Regions from separate parts of the Aedoeadaptatus acetigenes genome, predicted to be linked through region 3. Evidence: riboswitches for the same ligand, from Rfam matches in the RefSeq annotation. Region 3 holds a riboswitch; each other region holds the start of a gene.
The links. Region 3 has a riboswitch for FMN ahead of OCV31_RS01860 (ECF transporter S component). Riboswitches for the same ligand answer to the same signal wherever they lie in the genome.

Region 1: it holds a riboswitch for FMN, as region 3 does, so the genes downstream of both, ribD (bifunctional diaminohydroxyphosphoribosylaminopyrimidine deaminase/5-amino-6-(5-phosphoribosylamino)uracil reductase RibD) here and OCV31_RS01860 (ECF transporter S component) in region 3, are expected to answer to the same signal.
Region 2: it holds a riboswitch for FMN, as region 3 does, so the genes downstream of both, OCV31_RS07570 (MATE family efflux transporter) here and OCV31_RS01860 (ECF transporter S component) in region 3, are expected to answer to the same signal.

What each region holds. Positions count from the first base shown of each region.
Region 1 is NZ_JAOQJD010000008.1:81,395-87,155, forward strand. It holds gene OCV31_RS05740 (bifunctional 3,4-dihydroxy-2-butanone-4-phosphate synthase/GTP cyclohydrolase II) at 1-38, opposite strand, end outside; gene OCV31_RS05745 (riboflavin synthase) at 48-686, opposite strand; gene ribD (bifunctional diaminohydroxyphosphoribosylaminopyrimidine deaminase/5-amino-6-(5-phosphoribosylamino)uracil reductase RibD) at 668-1,753, opposite strand; FMN riboswitch at 1,830-1,943, opposite strand; gene OCV31_RS05755 (RNA polymerase sigma factor) at 2,127-2,666, shown strand; gene OCV31_RS05760 (hypothetical protein) at 2,659-3,495, shown strand; gene rpsI (30S ribosomal protein S9) at 3,579-3,968, opposite strand; gene rplM (50S ribosomal protein L13) at 3,984-4,412, opposite strand; gene OCV31_RS05775 (restriction endonuclease) at 4,602-5,531, shown strand; gene mprF (bifunctional lysylphosphatidylglycerol flippase/synthetase MprF) at 5,528-5,761, opposite strand, start outside.
Region 2 is NZ_JAOQJD010000012.1:46,428-52,188, reverse strand. It holds gene OCV31_RS07575 (AAA family ATPase) at 1-352, opposite strand, end outside; gene OCV31_RS07570 (MATE family efflux transporter) at 562-1,947, opposite strand; FMN riboswitch at 2,092-2,202, opposite strand; gene OCV31_RS07565 (hypothetical protein) at 2,246-2,386, opposite strand; gene OCV31_RS07560 (YkvI family membrane protein) at 2,367-3,617, opposite strand; gene OCV31_RS07555 (DMT family transporter) at 3,752-4,666, opposite strand; gene OCV31_RS07550 (hypothetical protein) at 5,168-5,761, opposite strand, start outside.
Region 3 is NZ_JAOQJD010000003.1:22,233-27,993, reverse strand. It holds gene OCV31_RS01875 (L,D-transpeptidase family protein) at 1-1,170, shown strand, start outside; gene OCV31_RS01870 (phosphoribosylaminoimidazolesuccinocarboxamide synthase) at 1,311-1,994, shown strand; gene OCV31_RS01865 (ISL3 family transposase) at 2,033-3,307, shown strand; FMN riboswitch at 3,493-3,607, shown strand; gene OCV31_RS01860 (ECF transporter S component) at 3,667-4,275, shown strand; gene OCV31_RS01855 (Na+/H+ antiporter NhaC family protein) at 4,444-5,761, shown strand, end outside.

The DNA of each region.
Region 1 (5,761 bases), on a different contig from region 3:
TTCAGCGCGTCGATTGCTTCTTCAATTGTGTTCCACATAATTTCCTCCTAAAATCCATGCTTTCTTAAAAAATTCATATCAAGGGCAGAAGCTTCTTCCGCCACTTCACTTTGTCTCAATAAATACTTGCCCACGATGTCGAATTCCACGGTGATGGGATCTGAGGGCTTCAGCTCACCTAAATTGGTGGAGCGCAAGGTCTCCGGAATCAGGGAGACGGAAAAATCGTTCCGCCCCGCCCGGGCGATGGTTAGGCTGACGCCGTTTAGGGCCACCGAGCCCTGGGCCACGAAATAAGGCGCCCAGTCCGGCTTCACGGCGATGTGAAGGAGATAGCCCCCTTCGTGTGGCTCGATGCCCTTCACCTCTCCCACCGTGTCCACGTGACCCTGGACGATGTGTCCGCCCATGCGGCTCGCGGGAAGAAGGGCCCGCTCCAGATTCACGGCACTTCCCGGCCGCAAGCGGTCCAGAGCGGATTTTTTCGCCGTCACCGTCATCATGTCCGCCGTAAAGGTGCCCTCCGCCATGGAGGTTACCGTGAGGCAGACGCCGTTGGTGGCGATGGAATCGCCGATCTTCGTGTCCTCAAGCACCGTCTGCGCCTTGACCCGCAGGACGATCCTCTCGCCCCGCTTTTCAAGAGCAGCCACGGTGCCCACTTCCTCTACGATTCCCGTAAACATCCTCTGACCCCTCCTACAAACAGGTCCGGCCCCAGCATCTTCACCTCGTCAAAGGCGAAGTCCCGCCGCTCACTTAAGGACGCGATGGCGCGGCCCGCGACGGCATCTTTTCCGCCGCCGAACAAGGTCGGGGCTAGGTAGAGGGCGAATTCATCCACTAAATCTTCGTCGATGAGGCTGCCGTGGAGGCGTCCGCCCCCTTCCACCAAAATGCGGCCCATGTCCTTGGCGTATAGGTCCTTTAACACGGCCCGAAGATCCAGCTTGCCCTTCTTCTCTTTCACGACTTCCACGACGACGCCCCGTTCTTTTAGGGCCTTCATCTTGGCCTCCTCCATGTGCACCGTGTAGACGATGGTGGGCTGAGTGCCGTCGTAGACATTGGCCTCGAGATTCACGGCGCCGCGGCGGTCCAAAATAATCCGCGTGGGATCCTCTCCTTCGCCGCTGCGATTGCTGAGGCGGGGATTGTCCTTGATCACCGTGTTGGTGCCCACGAGAATTCCGTCCACTGCACCGCGAAGCTTATGACCGTCCTTCCGCGCCGCCTCCGATGTGATCCATTGGCTTTCGCCTGTATCCGTGGCAATCTTGCCGTCCAATGTAGTGGCGAATTTACAAATCACATAGGGCGTCTGCGTCAAAATGCTCGTGAAAAAGGCCCGGTTCAGGGATTGGCATGCCTCCTCAAGGACGCCTACATCCACCTGAATCCCCGCCGCTTCCAAAGCGGCGACGCCGCGACCGGCGACCTTTGGATTGGGATCCAAGGTGCCTACCACTACCCGGGCGATCCCCGCCCGCTCGATGGCCACGACACAGGGCGGCGTCTTTCCGTAGTGGAAGCAAGGCTCCAAGGTCACATACATGGTGCCGCCCTTCGGCGATTCCTCCACCTGCTTCAGGCAATCCACCTCGGCATGGTCCAGGCCGAAACCGTGATGGTAGCCCTCGGCGATGACTCGCCCGTCCTTTACCAAGACGGCGCCTACCATGGGATTGGTCTTGGTCTTGCCCAAGCCCTTTTTCGCAAGAGTCAATGCCCGATTCATATACTGCTCATCCATAAAGCCTCCTGCATTAAAAAAACCGAAGCGCAATGCTTCGGAGTGACAATCAAATGAAAGACAACAAAAGTTGCCTTCGCTTCTTCTTTCATCCGGACTATACCGTCGGTATCGGAATTGCACCGATTCAATCATACGACTCGTGGACTTTACCACCGGTGAGGAATTGCACCTCGCCCCGAAGAATATATGAAGTTCAGGAAATGTTTTCCTTTCATTATGATACCACTTATAGCTTACCCTGTAAAGAGATTTTGTCGCCACACGGTTAAAATTTTATCCCCCACTCGGTACAATAAATAAAACGAGAAATTTTGTAATAAAGAACACCTTCCCGCGTATATACAAGTGAAAGGACAAGGAGGTGAAGCCAATGGATAAAACCACCGACATGCCGACGGTCATGGACGATACCGTCACATTTGAAGCGGTCTACGATCGCTACTTCGAGCCCGTCTTTCGTTTCGTCACCTACCGCACCGGCAATCGAGAAGTGGCCAAGGATCTCACGGCGGATATTTTTCTTAAGATCTACAGGAAATTTTCCGCCTACGATCCGAAAAAAGGCAGCTTCGAGGTGTGGCTCTATACCATCGCCGGCAATCATGTGAAAGACTACTACCGCAGAAAGAATCGCTTTCAGTGGTTGCCTATCACTGCAGCAAAAGACATGGCGGAGGAAGATCCCACGACCGAAGAACAAATGGAAAACAAAGAAGAAATCGCCTATTTGCGCTGTGCCGTGAAAAAACTGAAGCCCCGGGATCAGTTGTTGGTCAGCTACAAATTCGGTGCGGAGCTTTCCAATCAGACCATCGCCGCACTCATGGACACGAATCCCAATCACGTGGGCGTCATGATCCACCGCCTGCTGAATCAATTGCGAAAAGAAATGGAGGCCTATTATGAATAAAAATAAAAACCCCCAGGTTGACGTAAGCCAAAATTTAAAAAATCTCTACGCTACCGATGAAAAAGACAAGCAGGAGGTCTACGCAAAAATGAAAAATAAACAAAAGAAACAATATAAAAAGCCCGCCATCGCCGCGGCCTGCGCCCTTTTAATCGCCACCCTCCCCTTTACGAGCTTCGGCGGCGGCATCGTGAACACGGTGAAACAAGCTGTAAGCCCCTCGGGCCGCATCGTCGTTAACGAAGACGAGCCGGCCGTGGCCATCCCCTTCCCCGACGAATTAAAGGGAAAGGTCTTCGACAAAGAGGGAAATGAAATCACCGACCTCGAAGTCCTGAAAAATGCAGAGCACGTCTACTCCAAAGACGGCCGGGAAATCGTGGGAAGCAATTACGACGAAGCCACCCGCACCGGCGAAGTCACCTTTGAGTACGCCGACGAAGTGAAAAAAGATACGGGCGACAAGGCCCCGGTGGATGTTATCGCCAAAAAATTAAACTTCAATCCCCTGGTCTTCTCGGAGAAATACAACTACGTGGAATCGGAAATCTTCGCCGATCCGGGGACACTTTCCGATTACGTCGCCTTCACCTATGAAAAAGACGGCAAGACCATCTACCTTAACGAGCGAATCTCGTCTCCTGAAACCGCCTATGAAACCGGCGGCGAAGGCAAAATCTACGAAGTCAATGTGGACGGCGTAAAGGTCATCATTCAAGGCCGTGATGCCGACTTCGAACGAGACGGCCTCCTCGTCTCCATCTCCGCCGAAGGCGCGGACAAAGACGATCTTATCGCCATGGTAAAAGACTTGCATTTGTTAAAATAACTTCGCCCAAGCCGCCGGAAAAACCGGCGGTTTTTTTGCGCAACAAAAAAACACCGCTCTCGGCGGTGTTTGTCTGTATGTGCTTAACGTTTGGAGAATTGGGGAGATTTACGGGCTTTCTTCAAGCCGTATTTCTTTCTTTCCTTCATTCTCGGGTCGCGGGTCAAGAAACCTGCTTTTTTAAGAACGGGACGGAAATCGGGATTGGCTTCTTGCAGTGCGCGTGCAAGACCCATGCGGATGGCACCGGCTTGTCCGGTGTAGCCGCCGCCGTTGACCTTGACGAGGACGTCGTATTGGCCTTCGGTTTCCGTAATGGTTAAGGGCTCTTTTGCCACGGTACGTAAGGTTTCGTAACCGAAGAAGTCGTCGAGTTCTCTGCCGTTGACGAGGAATTTGCCGCTACCGGAGAGGAGTCTGACTTGGGCTACGGACGTTTTTCTTCTACCTGTTGCTCTAATTTGATCTGCCATGTAATTCACCCTTCCTTACACTTCGTAGACTTCCGGTTTTTGCGCTTCGTGGGGATGGTCCGGACCGGCGTAAACTTTTAATTTACCGAACATGGACCGACCCAAACGGCTCTTGGGAAGCATGCCCTTGACCGCGTATTCGATGACGCGTTCCGGGTGCTTTTCGCGAATTTCTTTGTAAACAACTTCGCGACGTCCGCCCGGGTAACCGGTGTGGGATGCGTGAATCTTGTTGTCCCATTTGGTTCCGGTTAATTTTACCTTATCGGCGTTAATGACGATAACGTAATCGCCGGTGTCCACGTGGGGGGTGTAAATGGGCTTGTGCTTGCCGCGTAAAAGCGTTGCGACTTCGGTAGCCAAGCGGCCGAGGACTTTATCTTCGGCATCGATGACGTACCATTTTCTATCTACTTCATTGGCTTTCGCCATGGTTGTCTTCATGGATGACCTCCTGCTATATCAAAAGGGATAATGTTCAAAAGTTTCCGGGGCTTTAAAACACTAGCAATTAGTATAGAGCAAACCGCAGTATCTGTCAAGTGTTTTTCGCTGATTTGTGCCCTTTTCTCCCATGGCGAAGTTTTTTACTTCGGGCTATAATAAAGATACGAACAAGAAAGGACGTGACTTATGACAAACCACAACGGGCATCTTCCCCGCTTTAAATATTTTTCCTACGACTGCGACCACCACGTAAAAAAAGACTACTCCATCGTCCACGACCCGCGGCCGCTGCCTCTCTCCGAGGCCATCACCCGGGCCCTGGAGTATCTCTTGTGGTACGTGCCCAATATTAATTCCTTTCAGTCCCCTTCCAATGTGTTGATTACCGAGCCCCTTTACGAGGATTTCAGCTTCGGCTTGGTCTCCGAGGCCCTTCACCTGAATGCCGAGGACATTTTGTTTTTGGATTACATTGACGACGACATCGTCGACTACTACATGGAAGCCATTTGCACCAACTGCCAGAAGGTGATCCTCACCACCGGGGAGCACGAGACCAAAATTTCCGCCTTGGTGCGCCACATGCGAAACGCCATCGCCCACGGCTATTTTACCGTGGTGGAAGACCGCATGATCGCCTTTGACGTGAAGCATTTTCCGAAAAAAGACGACTCCTACGGCTGCACCGCCGTCTTGAAATTGGATCCCCTTCATCTGGTCAGCGCCTTAAAGCTTTTGGAAGAGGAAATGACCCACGAGCGCTTGGCGGCCATGGCCTTTTCCCGCTGCGGCTACGAGATTTTGGAAAACGACTACGACAATCCCGAGCTTCCCTACGATTTTACCATGGAAAAAGACGGCCTCGTCTACGCCGTGGAAATTAAGCGCATCGCCATCGAAGGCGTGGCCCATGCGGAACATTTGGACAGTATCCTCGCCCACTTCCCGAAAGAGGTAAAGGAAAAGAAGGTGCTTCTCATGGATTCCGCCGTCTTGGATTCCGAAGCGAAAAAGGCCCTTCGCGAAAACAAAATTCTGCTCCTTGACCGAGACAATCTAAAATCCCTCATGTCCGGCGACGATATTTTAAGCCGCATTCAACGGAAGATGCGCTAATTTTCTTTCCTCGACCCCCTTCGGTCGATTCGCACCAGGCTCAGCACCGTAAAGAGCAGGCTGCTCCGATGGCTGTAGCCCGTGTATTTCGGCTCCCAATAGGCGGCGTATTTCATTTTGAAGCTGCGCAGCCCTTCAAAGGAGTAAAGGCTGCTGCCGAATTTATACACGAAGTAGGCCAGTTTTTCCTGCAAAAAGCTGTGTTCGTTGATGCCTACATTAGCCAGAGG
Region 2 (5,761 bases), on a different contig from region 3:
CGGCGCCCCGCTGATCGACAAAATAATAAAACGTCGCATTCTGAGGATTGAGCACCGGCAAGCTGTCAAATGACGTGGGTACCGCCGTCTTGACGTCAAAGAGCTCGGCAATGGCCGTGAGAATCTTCACGCGGTTTTTGTCCGTCAGCTTCTTATTAAAAAGGCCGAAGACCGTAAAGGGATCGATGTCGACGAGTTGATTGTCTCTTTCCAATGTGGGCATGCTGATGCCCGTCATGGTATAGATCGCCACGACCTTCTCTATCAGCTCTTTTCTTCTGTTTTTATAATCTAAAAGTTTCGAAGCAAACTCTCCGTAAAAATCCACCCAGCCGAATTGATTCTTTTCCATCACATTCTCCTCCAATACCTAATGTTCAAATCTATTTTATCGTCAATCAACGTCTTTATCCACTTTTACTCAAGTATTAGGTAGCCCGGTGCATCTTTTCTTCCAATCAAAAACCCGACTCCACCTGAAAGATGCGTCGGGTCGTATCATTTTTCTTTTCATTCCTTATCTGCCACGCAATTTTTCTGCTTTTAAAAATCCTTATTCCATCATTCCTCGATCCATCCCCGCTTTTTCCACCCGCGAAATTCCGCCCGGGCCATGATGACGCACAGAAGGCAGGTGAGGCTGTCTGCAATGGGCACGGCGTAAAGGGCGCCGTCCAATCCGTAGGTGGCGGAGAGCGCGAGTGCCAGGGGAATCAGGAGGACGCCCTGACGCACCAGAGGAATCGCCAGGGAGCGGAGGGGCTTTCCGATACCCTGAAAGAAGGAGGCTGTGGTCATGTGGATGCCGTAGAGGAAGAAGGCCATCATGTAGAGCCTAAAGAAGTGGGCCGCGCAATCCCGGTAAAGGGGATTGTCGGAGACAAAGAGCGCGGCGATCTGCCGAGGAAGCAGCAGGTAGACTGCGCACCAGCAAGCGGAGATGACCAGGGCGATGGTCGTGGCCATGCGGTAGGTATGGTGTACCCGCCCGTAGTTTTTCGCCCCGAAATTGTAGCCGTTGATGGGCTGAATGGCAGAGGAGACGCCGACGAACATGGCGTGGGCAATTTGGTAAACTTTCATCATCATGCCGTAAACGGAGAGGGCCATGTCGCTGCCGTAGATCGTGGCGGCGCCGTAGATGCGCATAAGATTGTTGAGCACAATTTGCACCAATGCGGTCAATACCTGTGTCAGAAAACTTGGGAAGCCCAGCTTTACTATCCGAAGGGTCAAGGCTCTCGTCGGGCGCAGGGCATCCCTTGTGAGGCACACGGTCTTGAGCCGGCGCAGGTAGAGAAGGCACAGGCTTCCTGCGACGACTTCGCCGATGACCGTGGCGATCCCCGCACCGACGACGCCCATATGCAAGCCGAAGATAAAAATCGGATCGAGGATGATATTGATGGCGGCGCCGGCCATCATGCATTTCATCGTGTATTTCGGCGAACCGTCGGCCCGAATCATGGCAGTAAAGGCGGGGCAGATGAGTTGAAAGGGAAAGCCGACGGCGATGGTCCTGAGGTAGGCGAGGGATTCGTCGTAGGCCGTGTCCGTGGTGCCGAAAAGTCGCACGATCCGCGGCGCGAACAGGGTGCCGATGATGGCCATGACGAGGCCGCTCACGATGATCCAGGTGACACCGTGGCCGAAGATGCGATCCGCCGTATCTTGATCTTTTCGCCCCAAGCACAGGCTGACGTTGGCGGCGCAGCCGTCGCCGAGCATAAGGGCGACGGCGTTGACGAGGATGGCGACGGGAAAGGCCACGTTTACCGCCGCCATGCCGGTGATTCCCGCACCCCGGCCCACAAAGATTTGATCGACGATATTATAAAGGTAATTGACCATAAGGGTCAGGGTCGTCGGCACCGAGTAGCGGATAAGGAGCTTCGAGATCGGCTCCGTCGCCAAAGGGCTGTCGACGGTTTGCGTCTTTTTCACCATGCACCTTCCTTTTTCGCTTTTCACTCTCGGGAAGTTTGCCGCAAATAAAAACATCCGGCGACATGAGCCTCCCCAAGGGAATTTCTTACACCGGATGCTTTTTTCGGAAGACGAAGGGAAAGGGCATCCGGCAACAAGCCGAAAAGCCTCCTTCTCCCTTCCAGACCAGACTGTTGGCTTCGGACTTGCACCGAATCAGCTATGCGCTCGCGGGCTTTTACCGCCAGTAGAATACATTCGTTTCCGAAGAAAACTTTCATCTTTAATCTATCACTATTTTATGACGCGGTCAATGATTTCATGTAATTTTTTGTTTTTTCTGGCGCTTATCCGACAAAATCGCCATAAATGCGGCGTCAGACGCAGAAAAATCGAGCAAACGCGCGAAAGCCGCCTGCTCGATTCCATTCCTTTTCAGGTCAATCTGTCTGTTCGTCATTTTCTTCTTCCAATTCCTCAGCCACTTCTTCTTCCACGGCGTCTTTGATTTTTTCATCGTCGATAATCGAGGCTTCGGCGAGTTTTTCCAGTTTTTCTTTGTCTTTTTTCGTAAACTCTTCGTCGTCGTCCAATTTCTTTCTCGTGAGGCGGTTGATTTTCTTTCTCTTTTTTATCTCGGATTTGATTTCGCTCCGCTCCCGAATCCAGGCGGCGATTAAAATCAGGATCAGGATCAATCCCAAATAGCCCAATATCGGATAGAGAATCGCCATTAATTTTTTAAATCCCAAGAAGGACAGGCCGAAGCCCGCCAAGGTAAAGAGAATCAGATTGCGCTTAAAGGTGCCTTCTGTGGCGGAAAAGCGCCTGGCGGCGGAGTAAAAAAGGGACATGCCCGTGTTAAAGATCATGCCGAAGATGATGATGGACATGGCGAGGCCCATGGCGGGATGCACGCTGTCTAAAACGGTCTGCATGGGAATGTCCGCATCTTTTACGATTCCCAAGGCGAGAAAGAGCGTCACGCCGACGAGGCCCGTAAGAATGGCCACGAGGGCGCCGCCGATCATGCCGCCGATGCGCGCTTCGGCCGGGTCGGTTTTGCTGCCCCCTAAGACAAAGGCCATGGAAATGCCGCTGATCATGCAGAGGCCGAAGTAATTGATGGTGGAGAGGGGGAGGTTGGGAAGCGCCGGTGGCAGAGTTTTGCCCAAGCTGTCTAAAAGCGCCACGTCCGGGCTCGCCTTGACCATGGTGTAGACCGCGCCGATCAAGGTAAAGACCAGGACCAAGGGCGTGAAGGCTCCGATGATTTTGGCCACTTTATCGAAATCCAACATGCCCACGACGACGATGAGGGCCGTGCACAGAAGGGAACCGATCCAGGGCGCCAGGCCGAATTGTTGCTCCAGATTCGATCCGGCGCCGGCAATCATAACAAAGCCCATTAAAAAGCAATTGACGATAAGAGCGTAGTCCATGAATTTCGTCACGGCGGTGGAGGTGACTTCGTCCAACACGTCGATGTGGCTTTCGGCGACGAAGTGGCTGCCTAATTGAAGCACAATGCCGCCCACCACCACGTGCAGCACGCCCACCGCGGCGATGCCGTAGATCCCGGGAAGGCCGAAGGACAGAAAATACTGCATGAGCTCCTGCCCGCTGGCCAGGCCGGCTCCGGTGAGGACGCCGACGTAGGCGAAAATAATGCTTAGTGTTTTTTTATTCATTCATTCTCCTTTGTGAAATGCCATTACTTAACTTAAATAGTTTATCATAAAATCCCTCTCCATCAAAATCGCCCGCTTACGTGACAAAAAAACCGACGTCCGCTTCATCGTCGACGCCGGTTTTCCGATTTTTTCTACTTTCCGAAACTTATTTTTTTCTTGTTTAGTATAAAGGAGCCGAAGAGGACCAAAGCCAGGCCCACGGCCATGTTTAGGGTAAATGCTTCGTCCAATACGAGGACCGACAGGAGGGAACCGAAGATCGGTATAAACAGTTTGTAGACGCCGAATTCATTGGCGTGGTAGTGTTGCAGCACCGAAGTCCAAATGGAAAAGGAGGTCGCCGAGATAAAGGAGCCGTATAAAATCATGAGGCAAGCTTTCGGCGTCAGGGCCAAGGGCCTGCCGGCGATGGCGAGCCCCAGGAGGATGAGCACCACGGCACCGATCATAAATTGAAAGGACGTAAGGATAAAGGAATTTACGCCCTTTCCGTACTTTCGAATCATCACCGAGGCCAAGGCGTTTAGGGTGGTGGCGATGAGCACAAAGCCTTCCCCGACAAAGCGCACGCCGCCGGTGTTCTCCGCCGGGCCATTGGAAATAATGATGCCTGCAGTCCCTAATAGGAGGGCGATGAGAATATTCGGGTTCACCTTTTCGTTCGGGATCAAGATCGCCGAAATTAATACGACGAGAAAGGCATTGGTGGATTGGATAATCGACGATTTCACGCCGGCCACGTGAGAAAGGCCGATGTAATAGAAAATGTATTGCAAGGACGTTTGAATCAAAGCCAGGATCACGACGAATTTCCAATTGACTTCCTTAAAGGCGATCCGCCGCCCCTTTTCGCTCACCTTAAAATAGATGAGAGTCAAAAAACCGGCCAGTAAAAACCGGATCCCCGCCACCAAGATTTTTAGCCCCGCATCCCCTTGGCCGATGCCCAACTCCGTAAAGGTGCATTTTATTAAGGGAATGGCGCTCCCCCAAAGGAGCATGGCAAGAATACTTAATAAAATCGCATTTCTCTTTTTTGCTAACAACTTGTCCTCCGCAACTTCTCTCTTCTTTACAATTCCCCTGCCCGAAAGGGAATCCCGGGCAGTGAATGCCCTTTGGCGAATCAAAAACCCCGACCGGGGAAAAATTACCATGTCGAGGTTTTTTTCATTTATTTCTCTTTTTTCACGTTCATTCCCAAGCCGTGGCTTCAACAAAAGGCCTCTTTCCCTCTTCGACCACACTTCGTCTAATGCCATTATCATACCACAAAGGAACGCAGGAATAAAAATGCGCTCTGCCGGCCGAATTCCTACAAGAAATTAAAGGGAAAGATGGAAAATTCGCCGGTCGTAGAATAGGTAGCTTTTCAACACGCGATACCTCGTATAGGAATACAAAAGGGCGCGATAAGAGGACACAACGCCCTCTTCGCCGCTCCATGGAACGGGAAAGCACAGCAGGATGCACAAAAGAAGCAACTTCTTTTTCTTACGCATTTGCTTTTTCATCAATCGCCGCCTTTTCTCATGCCCGAGGCATTCTTAGCCCTTGCCCATAACGGACATGAAGCGTTCAAACATCATATTGGAATAGCCGTCTTTTTCCACGAGATCTTTCCAATGGAGAATGGCCTCCGCGTCGGTGACTTTATCGGGAAGCATCATGCTTCCGTCCTTCAAGCTGATGGAGGGAGAAAATGCCGTGATATCGTCTCTGTAGCGAATGGTGATCTTGCCGTTTGGGGCAATGTCGCTGATGTTTTGGCAAATAAAGGTGATGCCGGTGGTTCCAAGGGTATCAAAGGAGGGATTGTCCTCTTCCTTCAGCTTTCCGCCCTCTGAAATCGCAAGTTCTTTGAGGCAAACAGAGGCGTTCTTGTACTTGGGAATCACCAGGTAGCATTCCTCTCCATTGAGATAGGGCCTGTCGCCGCCCTCGCTCTCTTTCACGGAAAGAAGCATGTTCGGATCTTCCCAATTGGTGAACACGCCTGTCCAAGCGTGTAGTTTCGCCAAGGTCTCTTTCAAGCTCCCTTCGTCAAAGGCGGCACCCAGGTGGATGATGAAGGCCTTGTGGTTTTCATCGGCCGGATCGACGCCGAGTTTTCTCGCCATTCTTACATAAACATCGGATAT
Region 3 (5,761 bases):
ACCGACACGATAAAGGCGTCGAGCATCGACTACAAAGAAACCATGCCTGATTTTCAAATGAAGGAATACAGTCCCTGGGCCTGGCCGGTTTATGCCTTTGCAAAGAAAGATTACAAGGTAAATACCGCCATCACCTACGACGACGAAAAGCTTGAAAAGGCATTGGCAAGCATGCACATGGTGGCGGATAAAGACATTACGGACCCGACGCCGGAAATGATCGCCTACGAAGAGGGCAAGGGCTATGTCATTACCGAAGCCAGGGAAGGCACGCGCCTTGACGGACCGAAGCTCAAAGAAGCCGTGTTAAAATCTCTGCATAAACAGGATAAAAAACTGGACGCGAAGAAAGCGGATCTCTATTTGAAGCCCGTGCCGGCGGAAGATTTGGACCACATGAAAAAACACGTGGCCAGCTTAAACGCCATCGAGGAATACAAGCTCACCTACACCTTTTCCGATCGGGAAGAAGTGTTGGCCGGGGAAAATTTAATTAATCTTTACAAATCTGCCGACGACGGCAGCCTGGAGCCGGACGAAGAAAAAGTGAAGGAATACGTGGCCGGTCTGGGCGAAAAGTACGACACCTTCAGAGGCACGCGGGATTTTCAAGCCACCGGCGGCGCCATGATGCGCGTCAAAGGGGGCATTTACGGTTGGCAAATCGACCAGCCCAAGACCCGCGAGCAGCTTATGCTCGCTATGAAGGATAAAAAAGTTCAAAGCATGGAGCCGGTGTACAAGCGAAAAGCCGTGAGCCGAAACGTCAACGACTTGGGCAACAGCTACATCGAAATCGACATCGCCCGCCAACACATGTGGCTTTACAAAGAAGGCAATCTCGTCATCGACGCCCCCGTCGTTACCGGCAATCCCTACGCCGGAAACGGAACGCCCACCGGCACCCAGGAAATCTGGGCCAAAGAGCGCAACCGCTACCTGACCGGGGAAACCTGGAAGAGCTATGTGAAATATTGGATGCCCTTTAACTGGACGGGATGCGGCATTCACGACTCCAACTGGCGGGGAAGTTACGGCGGCAGAATTTATTTAGGCGGCGGCAGCCACGGCTGCGTCAACACGCCTCCGTCGAAAGCGCCGACCTTCTACGAAAATGCCTTTATGGGCATGCCCGTAGTCATCTATAATTCCAATAAACACGCCATCTGATAAAAGCGCCGCGGGGCGCTTTTTTCATCCATTGAAAAATTACTGTGAAAATAGAGGAAAATTTTGCCCGAGCCCTGTTTTCCCGCGGCCATTTGTTGTAAAATAAGTTGTACGATTTGCTTGTATGACAGGAGGGTATTTTGAAAACCATTTACGAAGGAAAGACGAAGGACATTCGACAAGAAGACGGCAAGACCTATTTCTACTTTAAAGATGACGTCACGGGCAAAGACGGCGTCTTCGATCCCGGTGAAAACCAAGTAGGCCTTTCCATCGAAGGTTCCGGCCGCGCATGCATCGCCATGAGCAAATACTTTTTTGAAAAATTCGAAGCAGATAAAATCCCTACGCACTACATTTCCGCCGACGTTGACAATCGTCTCATGGAAATCAAGCCCGCCAAAGTATTCGGTAAGGGCCTGGAAGTGATCTGCCGCTTTAAAGCCACGGGCAGCTTCATCCGCCGCTACGGCAAATACGCCAAGGACGGCGACGATTTAAATCGTTACGTGGAATTTACCTTAAAAGACGACGAACGCCAAGATCCTCTGATCAACGAAGACGCCCTGGTTCTTTTGGGCATTTTAAAAGAAGGGGAATACGACCGCATCAAGGAACTCACTCGCTCCATTTCTCAAGTGATCTACGACGACTTAAAGGCGCGGGGCCTTGAAATGTACGACATTAAATTGGAATTCGGCCGCTTGGAAGGCAGCGACGAAGTCGTTTTAATCGACGAAGTCTCCGGCGGCAATATGCGCGTCTATAAAGGGGACGAATACATCGAACCCCTGCGTCTTTCCGAAATGATCGTCGGCAAGTAAAAAGGCTCTATAATATCCATTGGGGAGTAAGCTCCTCAATGGATATTTTTGTGCAAAAAGATAGCACTTGTTTTCCCTATCGCCTAAAATTAAATCACCACAAAATAATAAAGGGGGTCAAACAAGTGCAAAACAATATTACCACATTACTTTTAGGAATCCAAGACGTCGAGGTTACCGCTGTTTTAGAAGAAAGACGGCTCATTACCATTGACTGCAAACCCGTTCATGATCGGGTTTGTCCTCACTGTGGCTCGACCCACGCTTGGGTCCACGATCACCGGGAGCAAGTGCTTCGGGACGCACCGATGCGCCGAAAGCACGTGCTTCTGCGGGTTAAGAAGACACGGTATGATTGCAAGGATTGCGGGGCGCGCTTTGAGGCACCTCTTTCCTTTGCCGCCAAGGGCAAACAGATGACAAAGCGCTTAATCGCTTATGTGGTGGATGCGTTTCGAGATATCCGGTCTGTATCGGAGCTGGCTAAGGAGGTGGGGATTTCAACGACGAGTATTTTCCGTATCGTGGCTTGTTTATTTGTGCCCAGAAAAAAGTTGCCTCGCGTCTTTTGTATCGACGAGTTTAAGGGAGACAGCGGCGGAAGCAAGTACCAAACCACCTTGGCCGATGGGGAGGCTCATCGGATCATCGACATTCTTCCGACGCGCTACGGCAAGGATTTAGCCGCGTATTTCTCTTCCATCGATCGAGCGGAAAGGCGCGGCGTTGAAATCTTTGTCAGCGATATGTGCGGCACCTTTAAAGGCGTTCAAGAGGCTTTCTTTCCACAAAGTACCCACGTCATCGACCGGTACCATTTTATCCGCCAAGTCCATTGGGCCTTGGAAAACGTCAGGAAGCGGGAACAGAAACGGATGACGGTAACAGAAAGAAAATGGTTTAAACGAAGCCGTAGCCTCCTGAAAAAGCCGGCTAAAGACCTCACTCAAGGGGAGAAAAGCCTCGTCGCCACCATGCTCGAAAAGAGCGATGCCATTCGAACCGCTTACGTCTTAAAAGAAGGCTTTTACACCTACGTCCTTTCTCAGAAAAACAAAGAAGCCGCTGCTACTGCTCTTTCAACATGGATGGAAGAGGCTAAGAAAAGCGGGCTAAAGGAGTGGCGCTACTGCTTGCGCGCTTACACCAACTGGTTCGAGGAGATTACCAACAGCTTTGATTACCCGTGGAGTAACGGCTACGTGGAAGGAACGCACAACAAGATCAAGACCGTGAAGCGTGTGGCCTTTGGGATGCAAAACTTTCATCATTTTCGAACGAAACTGCTTTTCGTTTGTTCAAAAGGTCGGTGATGAATGGCTTTTAGGAAAACAAAAAGGAGCCTAGTTTTCACTAGACTCCCCAATGGTTGACATAGAACCAGTAAAAAGCATGATTGCGCAAAAGAGCCCTGCGGGGCTTTTTTTGTTGCCGACATTTTCTGAAAAAGGTTTTCATTTATCTACAAACGTGGTATAATAAGGACAAATCAAAGATTATAAATCTTCAGGGCGAGGTGGAATTCCTCATCGGTGGTAAAGTCCACGTGTCGAAAGACTGAATTGGTGCAATTCCAATACCGACGGTAAAAGTCCGGATGAAAGAAGATCTTTTTTTTCATGTTTTTATGCCCGAGGACGCGGGCTTTTTTTGTGCCCGACAAGGAGGTACCATGAATCAAATTCAGCGGACGAAGGCGCGTTATTCCACACGAAACCTGACGCGTCTGTCCCTCTTATCCGTCATCGCATTTCTACTTATGTACGTCGAATTTCCCTTGGCCTTTATTGCGCCGCCATTTATAAAAATCGACTTGTCCGACATGCCGGCCTTAATCGGCGGCTTCGCTATGGGTCCCGTGGCGGGGATCACCATCGAACTGGTGAAGTGCATCCTCACCTTTTTCGTTCGGGGCACCACCACCGGCGGGGTCGGGGAGTTGTCGAACTTTATCGTCGGCGCCCTCTTCGTCGGTCTCTCGGCGAAATTTTACAGCCGCCATAGAACCTATCGCGGCGCCGTCGTCGGTTTGTTGATGGGCGTCATCGGCATGACCCTCGTGGCCACCTTGAGCAATTACTTCGTGGTCTTTCCCCTCTACGGCAAGATCATGCCCATGGAAGCCATCATCAACATGGGCCGGGCCGTAACGCCTCGGGTGAAATCCCTTTGGGACCTCATGGTCTATTGCATCGTGCCCTTTAATTTGGTGAAGGGGCTCATCGTTTCGGCGGCGACCTTGGCCTTGTACAAGCGCGTCTCCCATTTCCTGCACGACTGATCGAAACACCCGCTTTTCGAAGCGGGTTTTTTCTTGCCCGGAAGGGTAGTCAAGCTTTCTTTACAAATGCGGGCGCAAACACTATAATAATTTAAAGGAAAAACGATTGCTCATCAAAAAACAGGGGAGCATTCCGCACTATTTTTTAACGTTCGTAAGGAGGAAGTCATGGAAGACGGCAAATTGAAAGTAAAAGCCAACGGGGCGGCGCTCTTGCCCTTTATTCTCTTTGTATTGGTTTACCTTGCCACGGGCTTGATCTTAAATGCAAGAGGCGTGGAAATGGCCTTTTACCAAGTGGCGGCACCGGTGTGTATCTTACCGGCCATCGTGCTCGCTTTTATTATGTTTGAAGGCACGATCGACGACAAATTCAATTCCTTTGTGCGGGGTTGCGGCGACGAAAACATCATCATCATGTGTTTGATTTACATATTGGCCGGCGCCTTCGCCACCGTGTCGAAAACATCCGGCGGCGTGGACTCCGTGGTTAACTTCGCCCTGTCCATGATCCCCGTTCAATACATTACCGCCGGGATTTTTCTCATCAGTTGCTTCATTTCCCTCTCCACCGGCACATCCGTGGGCACCATTTCGGCGGTGGGCCCCATTGCCGTGGGCGTGGCCCAAAAGGGAAATCTGTCCCTGGCCCTGGTTATCGGCGCTTTGGTGGGCGGCGCCATGTTCGGCGACAATCTCTCCGTCATTTCCGATACCACCATCGCCGCCACCAGGACGCAAAATGTGGAAATGAAAGACAAGTTCCGGGCGAATATTAAAATCGCCCTTCCCGCTGCGATTATCACCTTCGTGATCTTTCTCTTTGTAGGCAAGCCTACGGGGGAAGTGGTGCTCGACGACTTAAGCTACAGCTTCGTCTTGATCATCCCCTACTTGTTCGTGCTGATTTCGGCGCTGGCCGGCATGAATGTCTTTTTGGTTCTCGCCAGCGGCATCGTGCTTTCAGGTGTTATCGGCATCGCCACCGGCGGGCTCACCATGATGACCTTCGCCCAAAACATTTTCGACGGCTTTAGCGGCATGTTCGAGATCTTCCTCCTGTCCATGTTAACCGGCGGCCTGTCCTACATGGTTTCGCAAAACGGCGGCATCGAATGGTTGGTCCAAAAGATCCGCAGCTTTGCCAAGGACGTGAAGTCGGCGGAAGTTTCCATCGCCCTCTTGACCCTTGTAACGGACGCCGCCACGGCCAACAATACGGTGGCCATTATTATCGACGGCCCCGTGGCCAAGGAAATCTCCAAAGACTTTAAGGTGGATCCCAGGCGCTCGGCGTCTTTGCTCGACGCCTTTTCCTGCGTCATGCAAGGGATCATTCCCTACGGCGCACAAATTTTAATCGCCGCCGGGCTCACCAAGGAACTGGGCGCGGCAGCTGTCTCTCCCGTGGAAATCATTCCCTTCCTCTGGTACCAAGGCCTGCTGGCTCTCTTCGCCCTGGCTTCGATTTTCATCCGTTTCGCCG